DNA from 3 places in the Mesorhizobium sp. M0830 genome. Region 1 is predicted to be linked to each of the others. Evidence: predicted binding sites of a transcription regulator. Region 1 holds the regulator's gene; each other region holds the start of a gene.

The links. The regulator LexA, encoded in region 1, represses DNA repair genes until DNA is damaged. The targets are predictions, from matches to a motif close to TGTTCNNNNTGTGTTCNG.
Region 2: the regulator LexA is predicted to act here: its motif matches at 1,431-1,448, upstream of NKI20_RS04700 (ATP-dependent helicase).
Region 3: the regulator LexA is predicted to act here: its motif matches at 1,176-1,193, upstream of NKI20_RS15785 (single-stranded DNA-binding protein).

Annotation. Positions count from the first base shown of each region.
Region 1 covers NZ_JAMYOR010000058.1:21,539-24,815, forward strand. Annotated here, with positions in the region: gene kynU (kynureninase) at 1-980, shown strand, start outside; gene lexA (transcriptional repressor LexA) at 1,423-2,175, shown strand; gene NKI20_RS26680 (ComEC/Rec2 family competence protein) at 2,169-3,277, opposite strand, start outside.
Region 2 covers NZ_JAMYOR010000004.1:177,596-180,872, forward strand. Annotated here, with positions in the region: gene NKI20_RS04695 (glucose/quinate/shikimate family membrane-bound PQQ-dependent dehydrogenase) at 1-1,168, opposite strand, end outside; gene NKI20_RS04700 (ATP-dependent helicase) at 1,488-3,277, shown strand, end outside.
Region 3 covers NZ_JAMYOR010000023.1:13,072-16,348, forward strand. Annotated here, with positions in the region: gene NKI20_RS15770 (SRPBCC family protein) at 1-335, opposite strand, end outside; gene NKI20_RS15775 (ArsR/SmtB family transcription factor) at 332-646, opposite strand; gene NKI20_RS15780 (cupin domain-containing protein) at 692-1,081, opposite strand; gene NKI20_RS15785 (single-stranded DNA-binding protein) at 1,291-1,812, shown strand; gene NKI20_RS15790 (DUF2306 domain-containing protein) at 1,854-2,267, shown strand; gene NKI20_RS15795 (OsmC family protein) at 2,316-2,747, shown strand; gene NKI20_RS15800 (MarC family protein) at 2,764-3,277, opposite strand, start outside.

The DNA of each region.
Region 1 (3,277 bases):
CAGCCGGACAGACTGTTGTCTGCGACACGACGTCGATCAACATCTACAAGGTGCTACATGCCGCGATGGAGATGCGGCCCGGCCGATCGGCCATCGTCGCCGAGGCTGACAGTTTTCCCACCGACCTCTACATCGCCGAAGGCGTTGCCTCGACCCGCGATGGGGTCCTTCTGCGCCTCGCGGGCGTCGACGCGCCAACCATCGAAGAGCTGATCGACGAAAGCGTCGCGGTGGTGCTGATCAACCACGTCAATTACAAATCGGGTGAACTGCGCGACATGGCGGCGCTGACGCGCATAGCTCATGCGGCCGGAGTGCTGATCGTCTGGGATCTATGCCACACCGCTGGCGCTCTGCCAGTCGAGCTCGATCATGCAAAAGCCGATTTCGCTGTCGGCTGCACCTACAAGTACCTCAACGGCGGTCCAGGCGCGCCAGCCTTCATCTATGCCGCGCAACGCCACCACGGCGCGATCAGCCAGCCGCTCAGCGGCTGGTGGGGGCATGCACGGCCCTTTGCCTTCGAACGAGGCTATGTTGCCGGCACCGGTATCCGCCGCTTTCTGTGCGGCACGCAGCCGGTCCTGTCGATGCGGGCGCTCAAAGGTGCGCTCGCAATCTGGAACGACGTCGACGTGGCGGCATTGCGAAAGAAAAGCGTCGCGCTGACCGAACTGTTCATCCAGCTCGTCGAAGCGAAGTGCGGCGCCTATGGCCTCACGCTGGAGAGCACCCGCGACGCGACCAGGCGCGGCAGCCAGGTGTCGTTCGTTCACGATCATGGCTATCAAATCATGCGGGCGCTGATCGAGCGCGGAGTGATCGGTGACTTCCGCGCGCCGTCAACCATCCGTTTCGGATTTACGCCGCTCTATGTCGGCTACAAGGACGTGTGGCTGGCGGTCGAGGTGCTGGAAGACATTCTGCGAACGGATGCATGGAAGGACCAGCGTTTCGCCGTCAAGGAGGCCGTGACCTGACGCAGTCGTCCCAACTGTTGTCGCATCGTTGCCTCTTGGTCGGATGATGGAGGGACGAATTTCCAGTGCACAAATCCGGTTGCCGCTGCTGGCCAACACTGGCATCAACAAATTAACCAAGGTTGGCATTTTGGCTTCGTTTCGTTCACGGCAGACGAACGCATGGAAGGCTGGAAATGCCCCGTCGCGGATCCATGGGCAGCTCATGCCAAAGCTTGGGCCAACGATGGGCGGCAGCCCATTAACCATAACAATTTCAATGCCGGAAAGCGCCTTGTGACGGCATGCCGTGATCACCCAAGCGCGCTGGCGCGCGCCAAATAATTTCAGCGGCCTTAACAGATTCATTAAACTTTAAACGGTTGCAGAACACAACTGGAACATATAGTGTTTGTTCTGGGTTTGTTTTCTGATTCTGGTTTTAGGTACCCTGGGGGCCGCCATGCTGACACGCAAGCAACACGAACTGCTGATGTTCATTCATGAACGCCTGAAGGAAAGCGGCATTCCGCCATCCTTCGACGAGATGAAGGAGGCGCTCGACCTTGCCTCCAAATCCGGGATTCATCGTTTGATCACGGCACTGGAAGAGCGCGGCTTCATTCGCCGGCTGCCCAACCGGGCGCGCGCGTTGGAAGTGCTGCGGCTGCCGGATTCGATCGCGCCCGGCCTCAACGCGGCGAAAAAGTTCTCGCCTAGCGTCATCCAGGGCAGTCTTGGTCAGGCCAGTCTCGGCCAGGGCGGCCTTGGCCGGCAGATCAAGCCGGCGTCTTCACGGATGCCTTCAGCCGGCAATGACGACGACGTGGTCTCCGCCGTGTCGATCCCTGTGATGGGGCGCATCGCCGCCGGTGTGCCGATCGATGCCATCCAGCACCAGACCCATTCGATCTCGGTGCCGCCGGACATGATCATGGGAGGCGAGCACTATGCGCTGGAGGTCAAGGGCGACTCGATGATCGAGGCCGGCATCTTCGACGGCGACACCGTCATCATCCGCAACGCCGATACGGCGAGCCCTGGCGAGATCATCGTGGCGCTGGTGGATGAAGAGGAAGCGACGCTGAAGCGGTTCCGCCGCAAGGGTGCCTCGATTGCTCTCGAAGCCGCCAATCCGGCCTATGAGACACGGATTTTCGGACCAGACCGGGTCAAGGTGCAGGGCAAGCTTGTCGGCCTGATCCGCCGTTACTGAGGCACCTGCGGTTTAACGACGGGCTTGTCCGGTCTCTTGAAGGGCGGCAGGCCCCTCGCCTCACGCGAAAACTTACGTTGCACGTGCCAAGGCCGGTAGGGCCTACCCACCGCAAAGCTGACCGTTGCCGGCGTGGTCGCCGACTGGCGATCGAAGAAGACGGCAGCACTGCCATTGCTAGCCAGTTGCCGTTTGGTGATGACGAGAACCAGCGGGTTGTGACAAGCGTCATAGGCCGTCGCGTCGTTGATGACGATCAGGTCGGCGAAGCCGCAGGCTTTCCAGGTGTCCTTTCGGTCCTCGACATAGGCAATGATAGCACCGGACGGATGCCTGGCGAGACAAACGCCTGATGTGCAATAGAATGGCGCTCCCGCCGGCATTTCAGCCGCATCCTCGACGTCGAATTGCCCGTCGCCTTCGTCGAACACCTCCGGCGCGATAATGCTTTCGGATGTCAGCGCACGCTTCCAGTTGTCGACGGTGAATTCGTTCGGCCTGGCCCGGCTGACCGCGAGTTCGCCGCCGCCAATCGGCAGCGCCACCAGCCTCGCATCCTCCGAGACCAGCACGTCAGGTGCGCGCGTATCCGAGACGGTCAACAGGCCGGCAAGCGCGAAGGGAAGCGCTGCGAGCCGCAACCATGTGGTCGCCATCGTCGCGATGACCAAGGCAATCGTCACCAGCACGACGGATTGCTGCGAAATCAAACCGATTGCGTCGACTGGCGAACGCTCGGAAATCCATCCGGACATCGCGATCATCACCGTCAGGCCTTTGCCCATCAGATAGAGGGCCGGCCAGTCCAACCCGAATGGCATCAGCAGCGCGCTGGCGACAGCCAGGAACATTACGACTGTTACGATAGGCATGATGGCCAGGTTGGCGAACAGGCTGAGCGGCGACACACGCTGAAAATGCCAGATGGCAAACAGCGCCGTGGCGCTGCCAGCGATGATGGAGGTCATGGCAAGGCCGGCTGCCGCCAGCAGGAGTTTTCGCGTCAGGAAGCCGGGCAAGGATCGCTTTGGCGGCGGTGGCCTCGCCTTCCCCGCACGATGATCCGCCCAGCCGGCATAGGCACCGACCAGCGCGGCCGTCG
Region 2 (3,277 bases), on a different contig from region 1:
ACATGTTGGGCGAGTTGGCGGTGTAGGTCTGGCCGGCCGCCAGCGGCGTCGTCTGGTCTGGATTGCCGGAATCCCAGTTCCACAGCAGCTTGCCGGTGGCAGCGTCGTAGGCACGGATGACGCCCGACGGCTCCTGCGTCGAATAATTGTCGTTGACCGCGCCGCCGACGATGATCTTGCCGCCTGATATCAGCGGCGCCGAGGTCGAGTAATAATAGCCCGACTTCGGATAGGGCATGTTGGTCAAAAGGTTCAGCGTGCCGCCCTCGGCGAAGGCGGGGCAGACCTGCCCGTTGGCGGCATCGAGCGCGATCAGCCGGGCGTCCGAGGTCGGCAGGTAGACGCGGGCAGCACATGGCTGGCCGGCGGCGATGGCCGCATCGGCATAATAGGACACGCCGCGGCAGGTTTGGTGCTGGCGGTCCTTGTCGAGCTTGATCTTGGGATCGTAGCGCCATTTCTCCTTGCCGCTCGCGGCATCGATGGCGATGGCGAAATTGTGTGGCGTGCAGATGTAGAGCGTGTCGCCGATCTTCAGCGGCGTCACCTGATAGGTGGTCTCGCCGACGTCGTCCGGTCCCTTGACGTCGCCGGTGCGGTAGGTCCACGCGGGCTGCAGCTTGGCGACATTGTCCGGCGTGATCTGGTCGAGCGGCGAATAGCGCTGGCCGAACTGCGTGCGTCCGTAATAGTGCCACTCGCCGGCCGGCACATCATTGCCGAGATTGGCGTTGGCGATCACCTTGTCGGTGCCGAGTTCGCCGGCAATGTCCTTCGGATCTGCCGTCATCGAGTAGCCGGCGACGGCAAGCGATGCCAGCACGGCAAGAATGAGCGGCGCGCGTGCATCGGGACCGGCAAGGCCCCGTCTCGCCCGCGGCGTCAGCAGCCAAAGCGCCACCAGCACGATGATGCCGCCGCGGGGGCCCAGTTCCCACCAATCGAACCCGGTCTCCCAGACGGCCCAGGCAAGCGTGCAGAGCACGATCGCCGCGTAAAGCCACAGCGCGGTGGACCTGCGCCGGTAAAGCAGCCAGGCTGTGATCAGGAAGGCGAGGCCGACTATGATGTAGTACCAGCTGCCGCCCATCGACGCCAACCAGATGCCTCCGCTGCCGAGCGCCAGGCCGATGAGCAAGAGAATGAGGGAGGTGACGGTGACAGCCAAGATGATACTCCTTCGACTGTTGCGCGCTCTCACACGCGGCCCTGGCAACCGGCGTTACCTTCCTGCCCTGGGCACACTTTCTCCTGCCCCGCGCGCCTGTCAAGCGCGCAGCACACGCTGAGGTAGAAATCCATCTTGCCTGCATCAGGGTTTTCCAGCAGTCTCGGCGCTGGGATAAGCGACAAGCCGCGCTCGTTCGGACATCGATTTTTCGTCGCTCTCGGTTACCGCGAGGCTTGAACGGCGATATCAGGCACTTTACCGGAACAAAACGTAGACACTTCTGGTCTTTCGCTCCCGAATCACTACATTCGGGGCAATGTCCGGCTTTTCCGAAGACATGCCTTTTTTCGACGAACCCAATGCGCGGCCTTCGGCCCCGTCGGGCATTGCCGCGCGCGCCATGGCTGCCCGCAGCGGCCACAACAACGCGCCCGACTACCTGAAAGGGCTCAACCCGGAACAGCGGCTGGCTGTGGAAACCACCGAAGGTCCGGTTCTGGTGCTGGCCGGAGCCGGTACCGGCAAGACCCGCGTCTTGACCACCCGCATCGCTCACATCCTTGCCACCGGCAAGGCCTTCCCCTCGCAGATCCTGGCGGTGACCTTCACCAACAAGGCCGCGCGCGAGATGAAGATCCGCATCGGCGTCCTGATCGGCGAAGGCAATGTCGAGGGCATGCCCTGGCTCGGCACCTTCCACTCGATTGGCGTCAAGCTGCTGCGCCGCCATGCGGAACTCGCCGGATTGAGATCCGACTTCACCATCCTCGACACCGACGATGTCGTACGGCTGATCAAGCAATTGATCCAGGCCGAGGGCCTCGACGACAAGCGCTGGCCAGCCAAGCAGTTCGCCCAGATGATCGACGGCTGGAAGAACAAGGGGCAAGGCCCGGCCGACATCGCCGAGGGCGACGCCCGCGCCTTCGCCAACGGCAAGGGCCGTGAACTCTACAAGGCCTATCAGGCGCGGCTGCAGACGCTGAACGCCTGCGACTTCGGCGACCTTCTGTGCCACCCGATCCGCATCTTCCGCGCCAATCCGGACGTGCTGAAGGAATACCACAAGCGCTTCAAATACATCCTTGTCGACGAGTATCAGGACACCAACACCGCCCAGTACATGTGGCTGCGGCTCCTGGCGCAGCGGCCGCAGTCCTCCCCCCTCGAGGGGGAGGTGCCCGCGAAGCGGGCGGAGGGGGTCGCCGCAGAAGGCACCTCCAGAACGTCGAGCACTGCCGCGAGGACCACACCCGACCGGGCTTCGCCCGGCCACCCTCCCCTCAAGGGGGAGGGATATCAGCGCAGCGCCACCGTAAACATCTGCTGCGTCGGCGACGACGACCAATCCATCTATGGCTGGCGCGGGGCCGAGGTCGACAATATCCTGCGCTTCGACAAGGATTTTCCCGGCGCCACCATCATCCGGCTGGAGCGAAACTACCGCTCGACCGCGCACATACTGGGCGCGGCCTCCCACCTCATCGCCCACAATGAGGGCCGCTTCGGCAAGACGCTGTTCACCGACCGCGACGAGCCGGAGGACGGCAAGGTGCATGTCCATGCCGCCTGGGATTCCGAGGAGGAAGCCCGCGCCGTCGGCGAGACCATCGAGGCCTACCAGCGCCAAAAGCACAATCTCAACGACATGGCGATCCTGGTCCGCGCCTCATTCCAGATGCGCGAGTTCGAGGACCGCTTCGTCACGCTCGGTCTCAACTACCGCGTCATCGGCGGCCCGCGCTTCTACGAGCGCATGGAAATCCGCGATGCGCTGGCCTTCTTCCGCGTGGTGGCGCAAGGCGCCGACGACCTCGCCTTCGAGCGCATCGTCAACGTGCCGAAGCGCGGCCTGGGCGAAGCCACTATCCGGCAGATCCACGACACCGCCCGCGCGCTCCGCATCCCGATGCTGGAAGCCGCGGCAAAACTCGCCGAAAGCGACGAGTTGAAGCCGAAGCCGCGCGCGGCATTGCGCGAAGTGGCCGCCAATTTCGAGCGCTGGCAGAAGGCGCTGGAAACCACGCCGCACACCGAACTCGCCGAAACCATTCTCGAAGAGAGCGGCTACACCGACATGTGGAAGAACGACCGCTCGGTCGAAGC
Region 3 (3,277 bases), on a different contig from region 1:
GCAAGTGTAAAGGTGACAATGCTGTCCAATGCGCTGTCGAGGCTATCCTGTCGCGCGGCGTCGCCTGGCTGCTCCCGCCAGGAATAGCGCAGCAGCTTCTCCGGCTCGGCGTCGAGAATTTCGCATTCGATCGCTGCGTCCGGCCCGGCGAAGGCAAAACGATTGCCGGTCTGCGGCCTGATGTCGTTCGGCATCATCCAGGCGGCGAGCAACTCAGGCACGGTCAGAGCCCGCCATACCTTTTCCGGCGGCTCGGCAAGGTCATACTCGAATTCGATCGCATCGGGAGAGATCTCGCGATGGCTGTCGGCCTTCATCGATCGAGCGTTTTTCATTGGTCCATGTCCTTCAAAACCGCCTTCAGTCTTTCGATGCGTTCCGGCCAGAAGGTCCGGTAGCGTTCGATCCAGGAGAGCAAGGGGCCGAGCCCTTGCGGGTCGGCGCGGTAATAGGCGTTGCGGCCCGCGCGGCGCTCGACCACCAGGCCGGCGCCGCGCAGCACCGCCAGATGCTGCGATACCGCCGGTTGCGACACCGTCATGCCGGTGCGCAATTCCGATACCGTCATTTCGCCAGAGGCGAGCCGCTCAAAGACGGCTCGGCGCGTCGGGTCGGCCAGGGCCCGGAAAATCTCTGCTTCGATCATGGCCAAAGCATAAGTCTACACTTATTGATTTGGCAAGCGCTGTTTTCACGAGACTGCCGGAAGCCAGCGCCTCACTGCCCCAACAGGCCCATCAAACGTCGCCTCGAAGATCGGCGATGCGAGCACGGCGTGAATATGAAGCGTTCCGGTGCCGACGTTCTTGAACCCGTGTTTCCTGTTTGCGGGAACGACCAGAGACTGGCCCGGTGTCAGGACGCGGTGCTCATCGTCGATCCACATCTCGGCCCTGCCGGCGATGACGGTCAGCACTTCCTCTACGGGATGCCAATGCGTTGGGGCACCGACCGTGGGTTCGACCCATTGTTCGAATATGCAAAGTTGCGATGCACCGTTGCTGGCTGACACATGCATACGCGTTTCCACACCTGCTCGCCATTGCTCGCGCTGCTGGTCCTCATGGGCCACGAACTTCATTTGGTCGTCCCGATCCATTCCCGATTTCATGGAAAATCTCGGACCGGGACACTACGTCTTGCTGACAAACATTGACAGAACGTCGTACATACAATAGAACGAAAAGAGAACAAAAACCTTGTGGGAAAAGGCAGCCTTAGCAGGCGGCTGACGTCGGCAGCCTGTAAGGTGCTGCGACAAAAATTGGTTCGGATGAGCGGAGAAATATCATGGCGGGTAGCGTCAACAAGGTCATTCTGGTCGGCAATCTCGGTGCGGATCCTGAAATCCGCCGGCTGAACTCGGGCGAACCGGTCGTCAACATCCGCATCGCGACGTCGGAAAGCTGGCGCGACAAGAATTCCGGCGAGCGCAAGGAAAAAACCGAGTGGCACAACGTCGTCATCTTCAATGAGGGCATCGCCAAGGTGGCGGAGCAGTATCTGAAGAAGGGCATGAAGGTTTACGTCGAGGGCCAGCTGCAGACGCGCAAATGGCAGGACCAGACCGGCGCCGACAAGTACACGACGGAAGTCGTGCTACAGAAGTTCCGTGGTGAGCTGCAGATGCTCGACGCACGCGGGCAGGGTGAGGGCGGACAGGTCGGCGGCTATGCCGGTGGTGGCAGCAGCCGTGGTTCCGATTTCGGCCAGTCCAGCCCGAGCGAAGGCTTCAATCGCGGTGGCGGCGGTGCCAAGAGCGGCGGCGGTGGCGGTTCGTCGCGCGAACTGGATGACGAAATCCCGTTCTGACGACAAATCGATCGTAAAGAAAGCAACCAACGGAGAGGGCAATGTCGCTGGACCCGCTGCTTGCCGCGCCATCTCCTATACCCTGGCATGCCTTTGCAGCCTTCGCCGCATTGGCGATAGGGGCCGCGCAGCTGGTACTGCCGAAGGGAACCCCGCGCCACCGCATCGCGGGTTATGTCTGGGCCGCGCTGATGCTGGTCATCGCGGTCTCGAGTTTCTGGATTCATCAGATACGCCTCATCGGCCCTTTCGGTCCTATCCATTTCCTGTCGATCCTGGTGCTGGTCACCGTGCCGCTGGCCGTGTGGCACGCCCATAATCAGCGCGTCGCCAAGCATCGCAAGGTCATGATTTCGCTGTACGTTTTCGCGTTGATTGGCGCCGGCATCTTCACCCTGTTGCCGGGCAGGGTCATGCACGACGTCGTCTTTGGCGTCGCGCGAGCCGGCCCGTGATCCGATTTAATTCTTGAGGCGGTGAGCTCGAGTGGAAGGAAATGTCAGGTGAAAGCACGCGTAAAATGGGTCGAGGAGCGCACCTTCGTCGGCGAGTCCGGTAGCGGCCACAAGGTCGTGCTCGGAACCGCGTCCGGGCCGGAAGGAAGGACGCCGGGCCCGAGCCCGATGGAACTGGTGCTGATCGGGACCGGCGGCTGTTCGGCCTATGATGTCGTCCATATTCTCGAGAAGGGCCGGGAAGCGGTCGAGGATTGCATCGTCGAACTTGACGCCGACCGAGCCGAAACCGAGCCCAGGGTTTTCACCCGCATCCATATGCATTTCGTGGTCAAGGGTCGGGCTCTTTCCAGCGACAAGGTCAAGCGGGCGATCGATCTTTCGATCGAGAAATACTGCTCGGCCTCCGCTATGCTGGCCAAGACCGCTACGATCACACACGACTTCGAAGTGATCGATACGGGCGTGAGTAGGCAGTAGGCAGTAGGGACGCCGCTCAGCCTGCCATCAACGCCTTGATGCCGTCGGCGACGAACTGGACGGCAAGCGCCGCCAGGATGACGCCAAGCAGGCGGGTGAGAATCGAACGCCCGGTCTGGCCGAGGATGCGGTCGATGCGCTCCGACAGCACGAACACAAGGTAGGTGATGGCGAGGCAGACGAAGATTATGCCGACCAGGGCAGCCTGCGCGGCAAATCCCTGAAAGGAACCGGAGAGCAGCACGGTCGCTGAAATCGCGCCTGGGCCGGCGATCAACGGGATCGCCAGCGGGAAGGCGGCGATGTTGTGGATCATGTCCTTGGTGATGGCGACGTCGCCGATCTTCTCCTTGCGGTCCTGCCGTCGCTCGAACACCATTTCGAATGCGATGAAGAACAGCAGAAAACCGCCGGCGACCCGGAAGGCCGGCAGCGTGATGCCGAACACCGACAGGATGGAGGCGCCGGCAACCGCAAACAGCGCCATCACCAGGAAGCCGATGATCGAGGCGCGGACGGAAACCTGCTGG